DNA from 2 places in the Psychrobacillus sp. FSL K6-2836 genome. Region 1 is predicted to be linked to the other one. Evidence: a T-box and tRNA genes for the amino acid it is inferred to sense, from the RefSeq annotation. Region 1 holds a T-box; the other holds one or more tRNA genes.

Region 1 (8,375 bases):
GTCCTTCTGATGAAAACGTTATGCCAGCAAAATCAGTAGCAACTCTAGCTTATTATTTAATGAAAGATTTTCCTGAGGTTTTAGAAACAACAAAGATTGCTAAGAAAACATTCCGTGAAGGAACTTCTGATGCAATAGAGATGAGTAACTGGAACTGGATGTTACCAGGTCTAGTATATGAATATGAAGGTGTAGATGGATTAAAAACTGGAACAACAGAATTTGCAGGACATTCCTTTACTGCAACTGCTCAAAAGAACGGAATGCGTGTTATTTCTGTCGTAATGAAAGCAGTCGATGCAGATGGTAATGGCTCGTATAAAGCCCGTTTTGATGCAACAAGAGCCTTATTGGATTACGGATTCTCCCAATTTTCTAAAGAAGAAATTGTTCCAGCAGGATTTAAAATTCCAGAACATGAAACACTAGAAGTAGAAAAAGGGAAAGAGGATACAGTAGCTATAGCTGTGAAGGATCCTATTTCTATGGTCATTAAGACAAATGAAAAAGAATTGTACAAGCCTGTATTTACAGCAAGCAAAGAAAAGCTTGAAGCAGATATTAAAAAGGATACAGTCGTTGGTAAAGTTCACTTAGAGAAATCCGAAGGAACGGACTATGGCTATATAATTGACCAAGCAGCGGAAACGGACGTAGTAACTACTGAGGCTGTAGAACGTGCTAGTTGGTTTAGCTTGATGTTCCAAGGTATTGGTAAGTTTTTCGCAAACTTATGGAATAGCACAACAGACTTTATAGGTGGATTATTTTAAATAACAAAAACACTGTAGCTCATTGGAGTTACAGTGTTTTTGTTATTTCTAAAGCATGCATTAATTGATGAATGGAAGAAGCAACCTCCTCTACTTTTAATCCCCCAAATCCTAATACAAGCTTTGGAGCCGTCTTCTCCTCTAATTCCGATGAAATGTATTCCTGAAGCCCATATATCCGAATGTCTGCTTGTTCCGCAAGATTTACTAAATCTGCCTCTGTTCTAGTTGTATGAATCGTTAGCAGTATATGCATACCTGCTTGCTCTCCCGAAATTGTAACAGTTGGTTCGTATTGCATAATAGTTTTCGTAATAATCTCTAACTTTCGCTTATAAATTTTTCTCATTTTATTTAAATGTTTTGCAAAGTATCCATCCTCCATAAAGTTTGACAGTAAGTGTTGATCCATTCGAGGAACCGTAGCAGAATAATAGGAAAATCGTTGTTTATATTGGGAGAGTAGTGATTTTGGTAATACTGCATAGGCTATTCGTAAAGAGGGCATTAGTGACTTAGAAAACGTACTTAAATAAATGACCCTTTCATTTTGATCGATACCTTGGAGGGAAGGAATTGGCTTACCTGTATACCTAAACTCGCTATCGTAATCATCTTCAATAATATATCGATTATCCTGCTGGTATGCCCATGCGAGTAACTGACTGCGCCGAGTTGCGGATAATACTGCTCCTGTCGGAAATTGGTGGGAGGGAGTTACATACATCACATTGGCAAAAGACTGTTCTAGTTTAGCGACTACGACCCCATCGTCATCTACTGGAATAGGTACAGATTTTCTACTATCTTCAAAAAACAAATGGTGCGTAAGAGGATATCCGGGATTTTCAAATCCATACACTGCTTTATCTCCAAGTAAATGAATGATGAGTGGCATAATTTGTTCAGTACCTGAGCCTAGGATAATCTGTTCAGGCGTGCTTTTCACTCCTCTAGATTGGAACAAATAAGAAGAGATTTGCTGACGCAATCCATAATCTCCTTGAGGATGCCCTAGCTGAAGAAGGTCTTTGTTTTCATCATTTACAATATCCTTTGCATATTTTCTCCAAGTCGCAAAAGGAAATGAATCTGTATCGATTTTCCCTGGAGAAAGATCAATAGAAAAGGAAAATGTATCACTCGCTTCCTGCATTATGATGGGAGTATCCTGTTCAATAATAGCTAATTCCTCTAAATTTTGAACGAAGTATCCACGTCTAGGTTCAGAGGAGATAAATCCTTCAGCAACTAATTGGCTATAGGCAAATTCAATCGTTGTTTGACTAACAGCTAAATAATCAGCTAGCTTTCTTTTAGAGGGAAGCTTAATACCTTCTTCAATTGTTCCGTTTATAATTGCTTCTTTTATAGCACTATATAGTTGTTCATATAGTGGAGTTTTTGATTCTTGTACTAGCTGAAACATTAAGAAATCCATCATTGCTCCTATCTGACCACTTCATTTAATTTGTTTCTGACGCTTTTCGTAGGGTCATAATTTATTATACTAAAGTTTATAAAGATAATGGAGGGAAAATAATTATGGCAACTAATTTAACAGGAACAGATCGAGTAAAAAGAGGAATGGCTGAAATGCAAAAGGGTGGCGTTATTATGGACGTTATTAATGCTGAGCAAGCCAAAATTGCCGAGGCAGCAGGTGCAGTTGCAGTTATGGCATTAGAACGAGTACCATCCGATATTCGTGCAGCAGGAGGAGTAGCTCGTATGGCCGACCCCCGCATTATGGAAGAGGTAATGGGAGCAGTAACAATTCCAGTGATGGCCAAAGCGCGTATTGGTCATATTACAGAAGCACGTATTTTAGAAGCAATGGGTGTTGACTATATTGATGAATCAGAAGTACTAACTCCAGCAGATGAAGAATATCATCTACGAAAAAGTGAATTTACAGTACCTTTTGTATGTGGATGTAAAGATCTTGGAGAAGCAGCACGAAGAATTGGTGAAGGAGCTTCAATGCTTCGCACAAAAGGAGAACCGGGTACAGGGAACATTGTAGAAGCAGTGCGTCATTTACGTAAAGTAAATGCACAGGTTCGTAAAATAGTACATATGAGCGAAGATGAACTAATGACGCAATCCAAAAATTTGGGTGCACCATATGATGTTTTATTACAGATTAAACATGCTGGTAAATTACCGGTTGTAAACTTCGCAGCAGGTGGAGTAGCGACTCCTGCAGATGCGGCTCTAATGATGGAGCTTGGAGCAGATGGTGTATTTGTAGGGTCTGGGATTTTCAAGTCAGAAAGTCCAGAGAAATTTGCTAAAGCAATTGTAGAAGCAACAACACATTTCAGAGATTATAAATTACTTGTAGAGATTTCAAAAGATTTAGGAATCCCGATGAAGGGAATCGAAATTTCTCGTTTATCCGCCGCAGATCGTATGCAAGATAGAGGGTGGTAATATGGTTAAAATAGGTGTTCTAGCTCTTCAAGGTGCAGTTAGCGAGCATATTTTCTCAATTGAAGCAAGTGGAGCAAAGGCTTTAACAGTAAAAAGTGTGGAAGACTTAGCGTTAGTGGATGGACTAATACTCCCTGGAGGAGAAAGTACAGTAATGCGAAAGCTGATTGATCGATTTGATATGTTAGAACCACTACAGAAGTTTGCATTAGATAGGAAACCGATGTTTGGAACTTGTGCAGGCTTAATCCTACTTGCTAAAGACTTAGTGGGGTATGATTATTCACATTTAGGTGCTCTGGATGCTACTGTAGAACGTAACTCTTTTGGGAGACAGGTGGATAGCTTTGAAACAGATTTATATATTGAAGGTGTTGCAGATGGTTTTCCAGCGGTATTTATACGAGCACCACATATTGTAAATGCAGAGGGAAATGTAGAAATACTGGCAACTTATGAGGATAGAATCGTGATGGTAAGACAAGGTCATTTGTTAGGATGTTCTTTTCATCCCGAGTTAACTGATGATCATCGGATTACGGCATATTTTATAGAGATGGTAAAGGAAAGTCTTGCAAAAGAAGTTAACGTATAGTAAAGTATGAGTAATTTCATGAATCAAAAACGATGATAGGAAGCAGTAACAAGCACGTTTTTTTTAGAGAGTCAGCGGGTGGTGGAAGCTGATATAAACACTTGTGAATCCGTCCTTTGAGTTGTGCGACTGAATGATTAGTAAGTCGTGCCGGTTGAAAAGCCGTTACAGAACAAGTAAGTGGATTCGGTCGATGACTGGATCAATCAGGGTGGCAACGCGGGTATGCTCTCGTCCCTTTTCATGGGATGGGGGCTTTTTTGTCGTTTTTTCGAAAATTCTAAGGAGGAATTATATATGTTGGATGTAAAATTTGTACGAGAGAATTATGAAACAGTAAAAGCAAAACTAGCTAAGCGTGGAGAAAATATTTCAGAGTTTGATCAATTCCAACCTTTAGACCAAAAGCGTCGTGAATTGATAGCGAAAACAGAAGTGTTGAAGGCTGAAAGAAATGAGTTTTCTCAAAAAATATCTTTGATGAAACGAAATAAAGAAAATGCAGATGATCTTATTGCACGTATGCGTGAAGTAGGAGATGAAATAAAAGCATTAGACGATGAGTTACGTGACGTTGAAGAAAAGTTTGAATATATGATGATGCGTATCCCTAATGTTCCACATGACAGTGTGCCAATCGGTGACTCTGAGGATGATAACATAGAAATATTTAAATGGGGAGAAGTTCCTTCATTTGATTTTGAAACAAAAGCACATTGGGATATTGCGACAGACTTAAAATTAGTAGATTTTGAACGTGCTGCAAAAGTGACAGGAAGTCGATTTGCATTTTATCGTGGTTTAGGAGCTAGACTAGAACGTGGATTGTTAAACTTCATGATGGATTTGCACGCAGAAGAGCATGGCTATGAAGAAATGCTTCCACCTTATTTAGCAAACCGTACAAGTTTAACAGGCACGGGGCAACTTCCAAAATTTGAAGAGGATGCTTTCCTAATCGGGGAAGAGGATTACTTCTTAATACCAACAGCAGAAGTACCTGTAACGAACTTTTATAGAGATGAAATATTAGATGGGGCTGAACTTCCGCAGGCATTCACTGCTTTTAGCGCTTGTTTCCGTTCAGAAGCAGGTTCTGCTGGTCGCGATACTCGTGGATTAATACGTCAACATCAATTTAACAAAGTCGAATTAGTTCGTTTTGTGAAGCCTGAAGATTCTTATGAGCAGCTAGAACTTTTAACTGGTCATGCCGAAAAAGTTTTACAACTGTTAGGTCTCCCATATCGTAAACTTCATATGTGTACAGCAGATTTAGGCTTTACAGCTGCGAAGAAATACGATTTAGAAGTTTGGTTGCCAAGTTATGGTGAATATAAAGAGATTTCTTCTTGCAGTAACTTTGAAGATTTTCAAGCTCGACGTGCAGGAATTCGTTTCCGCCGTGAAGCTGGAGGGAAACCAGAGTACGTGCATACTTTAAATGGTAGTGGATTAGCACTCGGACGCACGGTCGCAGCTATTTTAGAAAATTACCAACAAGCAGATGGAACAGTAATAGTTCCAGAAGTTCTTGTTCCTTACATGGGTGGAAAAACAGTTATAAAATAATTAAAAGAAGAACCAGATTCGCTACAAACAGCGTTTCTGGTTCTTCTTTTGTTCGCGAAGATTACGAAAAAACTGAGTGAGTATATTGCCGCATTCCTCTGCTAAAACGCCTTCTGTCACTTCACAGCGGTGGTTAAATCGATCATCATTCAATAGTCGGTAAAGAGAATCGACACAGCCTGCTTTGGCGTCTCTTGCTCCGTATACTACTCGAGGAATACGGGACTGTAAAATGGCTCCTGCACACATCGGGCATGGCTCTAAGGTGACATATAGAGTTGTTTCTTCTAGTCTCCAATTATTTAATGTTGTACAGGCCTCTTGAATAGCAAGGAGTTCTGCATGTGTAGTGGCATTTTGGGTTGTTTCTCTTAAGTTGTAACCTGAAGCAATAACTTGATCATTATGTACTATTACTGCACCTATTGGAACTTCACCAATGGCAGCTGCTTTTTTTGCTTCTTCTATGGCTAACTTCATATAATATTCATCCATTTTCATCGACTCCTTTTGCATAGTGTAGCATGTTTTTTTGGCAACATGCATACCCTATGATGAAGGAGTGATGCATTGATCCATATAGTTAAACAGGGAGATAGTATATATGCAATCGCCAAACGGTCCGGAATAACAGTGGAAAGTATTGTCACTATTAATGAACTCCCTGACCCTGATGTATTAGTAGTAGGGCAGGCACTAGTACTCCCATCGACCCCGAGTCCAACCAGACCTACCATTGAAACGAACTTATACGTGGAATGGTATACAGAAATACCCTCGGAACGTGTGTTAGAGCAAGTAGAGAAAGTAGCCTCAAACTTAACGTACATGATGCCATTTTCGTATGAAGTGCTACGAGACGGGTCATTAACGAAAATGAATTGGGGTACGTTAAATGAAATTGCTAAAGAGCATCAAGTAGAAACAGTTATTGTGCTAGCAAATATTGAAAATTATGCGTTTAATGGTTCCTTAGCTCATACTGTTTTCACGGATGAAGTAGTAAAGTTGAATTTGTTTGAACAAGCAGTAGCAGAGGCAGAAAAAAGAGGAACGAATCATATTCATATAGATTTTGAGTATATGGATGCTAGTGACAGAGAAAATTATGTGAACTTTATAAAGGAATTTAAAGAATTTGCAAAAGGATATATTATATCTGTAACACTTCCTCCTAAAACAAGTGACGATCAACCAGGAAGATGGTATGAAGCATTTGATTATAAGGCGATAGGTGAAGTGGCAGATTTTGTTGTTATTATGACTTATGAGTGGGGTTATAGTGGGGGGCCACCGATGGCAGTTTCACCAATCGGACCTGTTCGCAGAGTATTGGAATATGCAAAAACAGAAATACTTCCAAGTAAAATTATGATGGGGCAGAATTTGTATGGATACGATTGGACTTTACCATATAAAGTTGGAAACCCAATTGCTAAAGCATTAAGTCCACAACAGGCCATTCAATTAGCAAAGGATCGAAATGCAGCAATTGAATACGATCAAAATGCGCAGGCTCCTTTCTTTCACTATTGGCAGGATGGTATTGAACACGAGGTATGGTTTGAAGATGCACGATCTATTCAAGCTAAGTTTAAGCTCTTAAAAGAACTACAACTACTAGGAATTGCATATTGGCACAGTGGTTTTGACTTTCCACAAAATTGGTATTTACTTCACGAAATGTTCCAGGTGAAGAAAATATAGAGCAAATTAGCCTTTCCTTGGAAAGGTGGATTTGCTCTATTTTTCATTTTTGGCGTGTGTTAAAATAGATGATACGACTTGAAATCTTAGAGTGAGGTTAAACTTATGTCCATTCCATTTATAACGGTAGAAGGTCCAATAGGGGTTGGGAAGACTTCCTTGGCCAAGGCTATAGCAACTAAATACCAATTTGAATTATTAAAAGAGATTGTGGATGAAAATCCTTTTTTAAATAAGTTTTACGAGGACATTGCAGAATGGAGCTTCCAAACAGAGATGTTTTTTCTGTGTAATCGTTATAAACAATTAAGTGATATAGAGAAAAAATATTTATCGAAAGAAAGTCCAGTTGTTGCAGATTATCATATTTTCAAAAATCTAATTTTCGCGAAACGTACATTGAGTGAAGTAGAATATGAAAAATATGAATCGATCTATCAAATTTTGACGAAGGATATGCCAGTTCCTAATATGGTCATATATATAGATGCAAGCATAGATATACTTCTTGGGCGAATCGATATGCGAGGGAGAGATTTTGAAAAAAAAATTAGCTCTGATTATTTGAAGCAGCTCTCAGCCGATTATCGCATGTTTTTCGATAACTTTGAGAAAAAACATCCAGAAGTACCTATTCTTCGATTTAATGGAGATGAGTTAGATTTTGTTCAAAATGGACAGGACCTACAAGTAATACTAGAAAAAGTAGATGCAACATTACATAAAAGGAGTTATTAATAATGAGTTTAAGAGAGAAGTATGGCATACCTTCTAATGCAGTTATTACGATTGCAGGAACTGTTGGAGTTGGTAAATCAACAATGACTAAAGCTTTAGCAGAAGCATTACATTTTAAAACATCTTTTGAAAAAGTAGATACAAACCCTTATTTAGATCGTTTCTATGAAGACTTTTCTAAATGGAGCTTTCATTTACAAATTTACTTTTTAGCGGAGCGTTTTAAAGAGCAAAAAAGAATGTTTGAGTATGGTGGTGGATTTATCCAAGACCGTTCTATTTATGAGGATACAGGAATATTTGCACAAATGCATAAGGAAAAGGGTACGATGGATCCAGTAGATCATGAAACGTATACGAGCCTATTTGAAGCAATGGTAATGACGCCATATTTCCCGCATCCAAACTTACTGATTTATTTAGAAGGATCAATGGATGATATTATCGATCGAATTCATGACAGAGGTCGCCCCATGGAGCAGCAGACACCTATCTCTTATTGGGAGGAAATGCATGGGCGCTACGAAAGATGGATTGACGCATTTAATGGTTGC
Region 2 (8,375 bases), 1.4 Mb from region 1:
CTGAATGTAGTCTTTCTGCAAATGTCGTTGATTCATCGTAGATTTGTTGAAATGTCCATTCTTCTCCTAAATAGCATAATGCTAATCGGTCGGGTGTTAAACGGGCACGTTTTAAAAGTAAATTCGGAAACATTGTATCACCCTCCTTTATGCAATAATCTGGTACCATTGGTTAATTTGATATACTCTATGTAAAAAAGCCATCCTATAAAAGGATAGCTTCTTACTTACAGAGGTTCACTCATCACGGGAAACGTGGGAATTGACCAAAATCTGGTTTGCGTTTTTCTTTAAAAGAATCGCGACCTTCTTTTGCCTCATCCGTTGTATAGTAAAGCAGAGTTGCGTCACCTGCTAATTGTTGAAGACCTGCTAAACCATCCGTATCTGCATTCATCGCAGCTTTTAAGAAACGAAGTGCTGTTGGACTCATTTCTAGCATTTCCTCACACCATTGAACAGTTTCATCCTCTAATTGCGCGTATGGAACTACCGTATTGACTAATCCCATATCAAGTGCTTGCTGTGCATCATATTGACGGCATAAGTACCAAATTTCACGCGCTTTTTTATGTCCGATAATGCGTGCTAAATAACCAGAACCGTAGCCGGCATCAAACGATCCAACCTTAGGTCCAGTTTGTCCAAATCTCGCATTATCAGCAGCAATTGTTAAATCACATACTACATGTAAAACATGTCCGCCTCCAATTGCATATCCAGCTACCATTGCTACTACTGGTTTAGGGATTACACGGATAAGACGTTGTAAATCTAGTACGTTTAAACGTGGAATTTCGTCTTCTCCTACATATCCACCATGTCCACGTACTTTTTGGTCTCCTCCTGAACAAAATGCATGCTCACCTTCACCAGTTAAAATAATGACACCTACATTTTGATCGTCACGAGCACGAGAAAATGCATCAATCATTTCCATTACTGTTTTAGGGCGAAATGCATTACGCACCTCAGGACGGTTAATAGTTACTTTAGCAATTCCGTTATAAAACTCATACTTAATGTCTTCATATGTATGTAATGTTGTCCATTCGCGAGTCATCTTACATCCTCCTTTAAAATAATATCCTCTACTATTGTAGCAAACAATTCAGGATTTTCCACATGAATTGCATGACCTACATCCATAATTTCTTTATGTGCAGCTTTTGGAAGGTATTTTTTCATCTCTTTCGCAAGCTTGCTAAACTTTTCATCTAGCTCTCCAGTTATCAAAAATGTTGGTGTGACGATTTCTTCGAGCTTGTCCCAATAGGAAGGCTGCACGCCAGTACTAAATCCACGCAAGCTATTAGCTAACCCTATTTCAGAGCCCGCAAGTCGCTCCTGTCGTATGTGCTGTTTTTTCTCCAAAGTTAGTTGTCGCTGAGAATGAAATAAAGGAATTCCTTCCCAAAAATCCACAAAGGATGTGAGTCCTTCATTCAATATTCGGTCCGCAAGCTGCTCATCTGATTGTTTTCTATTTAAACGTTCTTCTTTATCAATAAGACCAGGAGAACTACTTTCAAGTATAAGCTTTTTTACAGGATATTGGCTTGCATAGGGAAGAGCCAATCGACCACCCATTGAATAACCAACTAGCGTAAAATTACTCCACTGAAGCTGCTGAAACAATGCTTGTAAGTCTGCAATCTGCTCCTCTACAGCATAACGGGATGAAATCATAGGCTTAGAAGTTTCTCCGTGCCCAATAAGATCAATGGTTAATATATCAAATGTTTTAGGTAGAAATGTAATCACTTCATCCCAGGAATGTCTAGATCCCGTAAAGCCATGTAAAAAAACGATTCTTTCCTTTGCTCCATTATTATATCTGTTGAAATGGATATCAATCCCACGGACATTTACAGTTGTACTTTCCAAACCGAGTCCAGCTCCTTCGAAATATCAGTCCATAATTTGCGATGTGTTTCTGTATTAACTTGTCTATTCGTAAATACTTCTATAATACGAATATCCTTCGACTTCTCTTCAGCTAATGCATCTTTAAAGCCTTCCTTCGAATGAACTGCAGTATACTGAGCATTATACATAGCTGCAATATGTGAAAACTCTAATCCTGTAGGAGTACCAAATAAATGTTCAAAATAATTGGTTTCAGTAGATTGGGATAAATAAGAGAAAATTCCTCCACCATCATTATTCATAACGATAATTGTCATATCGGTTGGGTGGAATCGAGTCACAACCAAACCATTCAAGTCATGTAGAAACGCTAAGTCTCCAATTAAAAGATATCCTGGACGATCTAATGCCGCTTGAGCTCCGAGTGCTGAAGAAACTACTCCGTCTATTCCATTAGTTCCTCTATTCGCATAGAGCAGAATATCCTTAGTCGTTTTATTGAAAAAAGTATCTACATCTCGAATAGGCATGCTGCTACTAGCAAATAAATAAGACATATCAGGCAATTTTTCAAACAACATTCCTGCTAATGCACCTTCATCTGATTCATTTTGGATATAATTGTTCACATGCTTAGTCGCTATTTCATTTGCTTGAGACCAGGAATTTGTATATGAAGAAGCTGCCTTTTCCAGTGCTTTGATCCATAATGATTCAGCCTCAACCTGTACATGATGAGTAGCGATATGAAGTGAATCACGGAATAGAGGGCTTTCATCTACAACAATAAACACTTTAGGCTTACAAGACTTTAAAAACAACATTAAGGGCTTAGAAACTGGTTGAGCTCCAAAACGGATTACTACATTTGGACCAGCCTCTTTTTTAAAAGTATCATTTTTAAGAATAGCGTCGTATTGATCAACACATAAATCCATACAATCATCAGGTACAGACGTTCTTAAATTCGATAACGGGTCAACTAGAACTGGCCACTGTACCATTTTTGCAAATTCCCAAAAACCATCAGTAGTTGGAAGAGAATCTCCAACTATAAATAATCCCTTTTCTTCATTTTGAAGAATATCTTTATACCATACTAAAAATTCTTCACTAGGTACTAGCTTTCCTATCTCCGGTACTTGCATATTCACTGTTGGTAAGGCTTGCTCCATATCAAGTAATAACGGTTCACGGAATGGTACGTTAATATGGACAGGACCCATCGGAAAAGCTTTAGATGTAGACACTGCACGCTGAATATGACGCTCTACAAATGCCAAATTTGCTACATCCTTTTCAGGTAAGGGAAAGTCAACTGTCCACTTCACATGCTTACCGTATAAATGAAGCTGATCAATTGCTTGAGGTGCGCCTACTTCTCTTAGTTCATGTGGACGATCGGCTGTAACGACCAATAAAGGCACTCGAGCGTAGTATGCTTCCACTATAGCGGGAAAGAAATTTGCAGCTGCGGTCCCAGAAGTACATAAAAGTACAACAGGATTTTTTTTTGCTTTTGCAATCCCCAGCGCAAAATAACCAGCAGAACGCTCATCTATTTGACGATAAAATTGAAAACCCTCACTTTTGGCAAATGCATAAGCAAGTGGAGTAGACCTTGAACCAGGACACATAACAATATCCTGAACCCCTGCCTGTTTAATCGTTTCTACAAAGTGATTGACATAAGATGTTAAATACTCGATGTTAGTCATTCATATTTCCTCCAAGTGTTCGAAGCATCGGACGGAACTTCACTCGTGTCTCCTCAAATTCATCCAAGGATGATGATTCGGCAACAATTCCACCACCTGCATATAAATAGGCATGTTCATTTTCCACTAAAGCGGAACGTATCCCAACAGCGAACTCACCGTCTCCTTCAGCATTGATCCAGCCAATAGGTGCAGCATAATATCCACGGTTCATCTGTTCAGACTCACGAATAATCTTAATCGCATCCTGACGAGGCTCTCCCCCTAATGCTGGAGTTGGATGTAAAGCCTGTACTAGCTCGAATAGCGAAGAATCCTTTTTAAGATTCCCTTCTATCGGAGAATATAGATGCTGAATATCTCTGATTTTCATAAGCTTTGGTCTAGTAGGTACTTTAATATCCTCACAATATTGCATAAATACTTTCTTAATCATTTCAACTACATATTTATGCTCACCTAAATTTTTGGAATCTGACAATAAAGAATCTCCTAGCTCTTTGTCCTCGAGAGAATTTTTCCCTCGTCTTATAGAACCCGCTAGTCCAGCAGATTGTGCTTTATCATTTTCCACTTTTACTAATCGCTCAGGTGTTGCACCAAAAAAGATTTTCTCATCATTCTCTATACCAAACAAATAACTCTCTGGTTGTTCCATTGAAGTATTATATATTGCTGTAGCTGGAGAGAAATTATCGTCAAATGTTAGTTTTAGTGATCTTGCAATTACTACCTTTTGTACTTCATCTTCTCTTATTCTTTTCGTTACATCCTCCACCGCATGCAAATACTCATCCTTCAAGCGATCTTCTCGGTTGATTAGGGTTGGTTTGGCATGTACCTTTAACTCTTTTACTTGAGCAGTGTGTATTAGTGTGTCTCTTTCTATACGTAGCTGTTCAAAAGTTTCCGTGCTCTTCGCTTCATCCGTAATATAGTGAATATTTACAAATGCTTGGTCATGTCGAATAACTAACTGAAATGTAGATACGACAAAGAATGCAGACGGAAATGTATCCCATTCCGACTTAATCTTGTTTTTCGGATCAAACGCGAATCCCCCAAAAAGAATAGGAGATACATCTGCTTTTTCCTTTAATGATGACTGGCATAGTTCCTTCCACTTCATATCAATATCCTTGTATCTATCATCTTCTAAATTATTTGTAATTGTATGGGCATGTCCCAACCCTACTAAAGTGAGCGTTTTCTCTTTGTTTTGCCAAAAATAACGTTTCCCTTTATATATTTCGTCCCCTGCCTCAAAAAAGGCTTGTGCGGATAATCTTGATACTTCTATCGTTTCCGTATAAAAACGGTATTTTGTATTAATGGCACCGGTAGTTTTCGGCATAAATATGACCTCCGTTTAATAACTACTCTTTTATCTAGGATAATTAATTTACTCTACCCTTAATCATACATCTTTCTACACATTTCAGCACACATTTAGCCATAAATATATGCTAAAATTGAGTTTGGATTCTTTTAAAGGAGAGAAAAATGATGTCACACGAATTTCAAGCAGATAAAGGCTGGCGTGTTTGGTGGAAATTAACAAGACCACATACTCTAACTGCCTCATTTGCTCCTGTTTTCTTAGGTACAATGATTGCCCTATATGAGGCTAAAATTGACTGGTTATTATTTATAGCTATGTTACTAGCATGTCTACTCATACAAGCTGCTACAAATATGTTTAACGAATATTATGATTTTGTACGAGGCCTCGATAGCGAGGAATCGGTAGGTATCGGTGGAGCTATTGTCCGTAATGGTGTAAAACCCAAAACTGTCATGCAATTAGCCCTATTATTATATATAATAGCTGCCTTATTAGGAATCTATATTTGTTACGAAAGCTCCTGGCTATTATTAGTAGTTGGTGCGATTTCTATGGCAGTGGGATATTTCTACACAGGTGGACCTTACCCTATTTCTAGTACTCCCTTTGGAGAACTATTTAGTGGGTTGTTTATGGGTATGTTAATTGTTTTAATTGCCGTTTATATTCAAGTTGGTTCAGTGCCAGTATTTGCTGTTTTATTATCTGTACCAAGTGCCCTTCTTGTTGCTGGGATAATGCTTTCTAATAATATTCGAGATTTAGTTGAAGATACTGTAGGTGGTCGAAAAACGATGGCTATATTAGTTGGTCGAAAAAACGCCATTACTATTCTAGCTTCTTATTTTGTATTATCTTACCTATGGATCATTGGTTTAGTACTTCTACAAATAATCACCCCATGGAGTTTATTGGTCTTATTAAGTCTGAAGAAACCAATACATGCGATTAAATTGTTTAAGCAAACAGAAAATCCAGTTCAAGTAGCACCAGCTATGAAAGATACTGCACTGACAAATACGATTTTTGTGTTTCTATTAGGAATAGGTTTACTGATTGGCTATTATTTATAACAATTAAAATAAAAACAGATGAGGGGTTATTTACCTTCTCATCTGTTTTTGTTTATATAATGTACGCTAATCTAGTTTTCTATCTACATATTATATTTGGTTCGAAAAACCGGTAAATAGACGCCCGGTACTTTTATAGCGTTTTTATATCCATCCCCCTCCTTCAACTTTAGGAACTAGGTTAATATAGCTTTTGGGAAGAAACTCATTCCAATCTTTTAATGAGGATGACGTTCTAAGAACGCTACATCGTATCACGACGACTGCCTAATCCGCATCGCGCGGCCTCCGAAGATACAATTTCAGTTGCACCTTTCCTTCTATATTAGATAAACAGTTACTATTTCTCTGTATTACCACTATTATAAAACTAAATCTACTCCCTATATAGTAGCTATTGAAACATTCTTTAAAGTATTACGAACGCTCGGTTCGCAGCATGATATTCCATATACGTTCTTATTTTTCTAGGAAAGTGCAAGCGCCTATGTATAACAGCAGAAATAGTTAATAGTAATGAAATGCAAATATAAAAAAAGGTAACCAATGAATGGTTACCTTTTTTTGAGTATGACCCCTACGGGATTCGAACCCGTGTTACCGCCGTGAAAGGGCGGTGTCTTAACCGCTTGACCAAGGGGCCTATATATGGCGGAGAAGGAGGGATTTGAACCCTCGCGCCGGTTGCCCGACCTACACCCTTAGCAGGGGCGCCTCTTCAGCCACTTGAGTACTTCCCCATATATATGGCTCCGAAGGTAGGACTCGAACCTACGACCAATCGATTAACAGTCGATTGCTCTACCACTGAGCTACTTCGGAATAATGGTGGGCCTAAATGGACTCGAACCATCGACCTCACGCTTATCAGGCGTGCGCTCTAACCAGCTGAGCTATAGGCCCATTATTGGAGCGGGTGAAGAGAATCGAACTCTCATCATCAGCTTGGAAGGCTGAGGTTTTACCACTAAACTACACCCGCATTACTATGGTGGCTCAGGACGGAATCGAACCGCCGACACAAGGATTTTCAGTCCTTTGCTCTACCGACTGAGCTACTGAGCCTCTTCAGTTTGCACTAAGCTACGCATCTCTTCGTCAACTTCACTCGTTCAATCAGTCACGTACTTTAGTACGCTCCTTCTTTCGCTCGATTGCTTCCTCGACCTGCTTGCTTATTCCAAACTTCTAATCGATTTACGCTAAGCCTTTTGCTTATCCTAAATCAATAATTAATATGTATAAGGTTTGAAACTTATATAAATAAATGGCGGTCCCGACCGGGATCGAACCGGCGATCTCCTGCGTGACAGGCAGGCATGTTAACCGCTACACCACGGGACCATTTGGTTGCGGGGACAGGATTTGAACCTGCGACCTTCGGGTTATGAGCCCGACGAGCTACCACTGCTCCACCCCGCGACAATACAATACTTAAGGATAATTTATTACTTCCACAAACAATAAGATGAAAATGGAGGAGGAAGAGGGATTCGAACCCCCGCGCGGTATGACCCGCCTGTCGGTTTTCAAGACCGATCCCTTCAGCCAGACTTGGGTATTCCTCCAAGATATTGTTGGTGGACCTTGCAGGACTCGAACCTGCGACCGGACGGTTATGAGCCGTCTGCTCTAACCAACTGAGCTAAAGGTCCTTAAGATGGCGGCAGAGGGAGTCGAACCCACGACCTTTCGGGTATGAACCGAGTGCTCTAGCCAGCTGAGCTACACCGCCAAGATTTTCAAACTTTTTATAAATGGTGGAGCCTAGCGGGATCGAACCGCTGACCTCCTGCGTGCAAGGCAGGCGCTCTCCCAGCTGAGCTAAGGCCCCAAAAATAATAACTGGTCGGGAAGACAGGATTCGAACCTGCGACCCCTTGGTCCCAAACCAAGTGCTCTACCAAGCTGAGCTACTTCCCGTTATATGGTGCGCTCGGCAGGACTCGAACCTGCAACCTCTTGATTCGTAGTCAAGTGCTCTATCCAATTGAGCTACGAGCGCAATGTTTCATAAAAGTGGTGCCGAGGACCGGAATCGAACCGGTACGGTAGTCACCTACCGCAGGATTTTAAGTCCTGTGCGTCTGCCAGTTCCGCCACCCCGGCACTTTAGTGAATCTTTGGAGCGGAAGACGAGGTTCGAACTCGCGACCCCCACCTTGGCAAGGTGGTGTTCTACCACTGAACTACTTCCGCTCGGTTATTAAATTAAATGGTGCGGGTGAAGGGAGTCGAACCCCCACGCCTTGCGGCGCTAGATCCTAAGTCTAGTGCGTCTGCCAGTTCCGCCACACCCGCAATATATATTCACTATAAAAAGTGATGAGCCATGTAGGATTCGAACCTACGACCCTCTGATTAAAAGTC

The links. The T-box of region 1 lies ahead of serS (serine--tRNA ligase). A T-box ahead of a tRNA ligase gene usually reads a tRNA of that ligase, here a tRNA-Ser.
Region 2: it has a tRNA-Ser gene. The T-box ahead of serS (serine--tRNA ligase) is inferred to sense a tRNA for this amino acid. The anticodon was not compared.

What each region holds. Positions count from the first base shown of each region.
Region 1 covers NZ_JBBOOM010000001.1:2,171,839-2,180,213, reverse strand. Annotated here, with positions in the region: gene MKY37_RS10185 (serine hydrolase) at 1-773, shown strand, start outside; gene pdxR (MocR-like pyridoxine biosynthesis transcription factor PdxR) at 802-2,214, opposite strand; gene pdxS (pyridoxal 5'-phosphate synthase lyase subunit PdxS) at 2,319-3,209, shown strand; gene pdxT (pyridoxal 5'-phosphate synthase glutaminase subunit PdxT) at 3,211-3,804, shown strand; T-box leader at 3,828-4,046, shown strand; gene serS (serine--tRNA ligase) at 4,102-5,376, shown strand; gene tadA (tRNA adenosine(34) deaminase TadA) at 5,398-5,877, opposite strand; gene MKY37_RS10155 (glycosyl hydrolase family 18 protein) at 5,947-7,083, shown strand; gene MKY37_RS10150 (deoxynucleoside kinase) at 7,189-7,821, shown strand; gene MKY37_RS10145 (deoxynucleoside kinase) at 7,824-8,375, shown strand, end outside.
Region 2 covers NZ_JBBOOM010000001.1:3,618,395-3,626,769, reverse strand. Annotated here, with positions in the region: gene MKY37_RS17530 (o-succinylbenzoate--CoA ligase) at 1-133, opposite strand, end outside; gene menB (1,4-dihydroxy-2-naphthoyl-CoA synthase) at 245-1,063, opposite strand; gene menH (2-succinyl-6-hydroxy-2,4-cyclohexadiene-1-carboxylate synthase) at 1,060-1,887, opposite strand; gene menD (2-succinyl-5-enolpyruvyl-6-hydroxy-3-cyclohexene-1-carboxylic-acid synthase) at 1,869-3,587, opposite strand; gene MKY37_RS17510 (isochorismate synthase) at 3,580-4,941, opposite strand; gene MKY37_RS17505 (1,4-dihydroxy-2-naphthoate polyprenyltransferase) at 5,094-6,005, shown strand; tRNA gene MKY37_RS17500 (tRNA-Glu) at 6,577-6,648, opposite strand; tRNA gene MKY37_RS17495 (tRNA-Ser) at 6,655-6,745, opposite strand; tRNA gene MKY37_RS17490 (tRNA-Asn) at 6,753-6,827, opposite strand; tRNA gene MKY37_RS17485 (tRNA-Ile) at 6,832-6,908, opposite strand; tRNA gene MKY37_RS17480 (tRNA-Gly) at 6,914-6,987, opposite strand; tRNA gene MKY37_RS17475 (tRNA-Phe) at 6,995-7,070, opposite strand; tRNA gene MKY37_RS17470 (tRNA-Asp) at 7,274-7,349, opposite strand; tRNA gene MKY37_RS17465 (tRNA-Met) at 7,353-7,427, opposite strand; tRNA gene MKY37_RS17460 (tRNA-Ser) at 7,481-7,573, opposite strand; tRNA gene MKY37_RS17455 (tRNA-Ile) at 7,584-7,660, opposite strand; tRNA gene MKY37_RS17450 (tRNA-Met) at 7,667-7,740, opposite strand; tRNA gene MKY37_RS17445 (tRNA-Ala) at 7,764-7,839, opposite strand; tRNA gene MKY37_RS17440 (tRNA-Pro) at 7,852-7,928, opposite strand; tRNA gene MKY37_RS17435 (tRNA-Arg) at 7,934-8,010, opposite strand; tRNA gene MKY37_RS17430 (tRNA-Leu) at 8,026-8,114, opposite strand; tRNA gene MKY37_RS17425 (tRNA-Gly) at 8,130-8,204, opposite strand; tRNA gene MKY37_RS17420 (tRNA-Leu) at 8,222-8,306, opposite strand; tRNA gene MKY37_RS17415 (tRNA-Lys) at 8,332-8,375, opposite strand, start outside.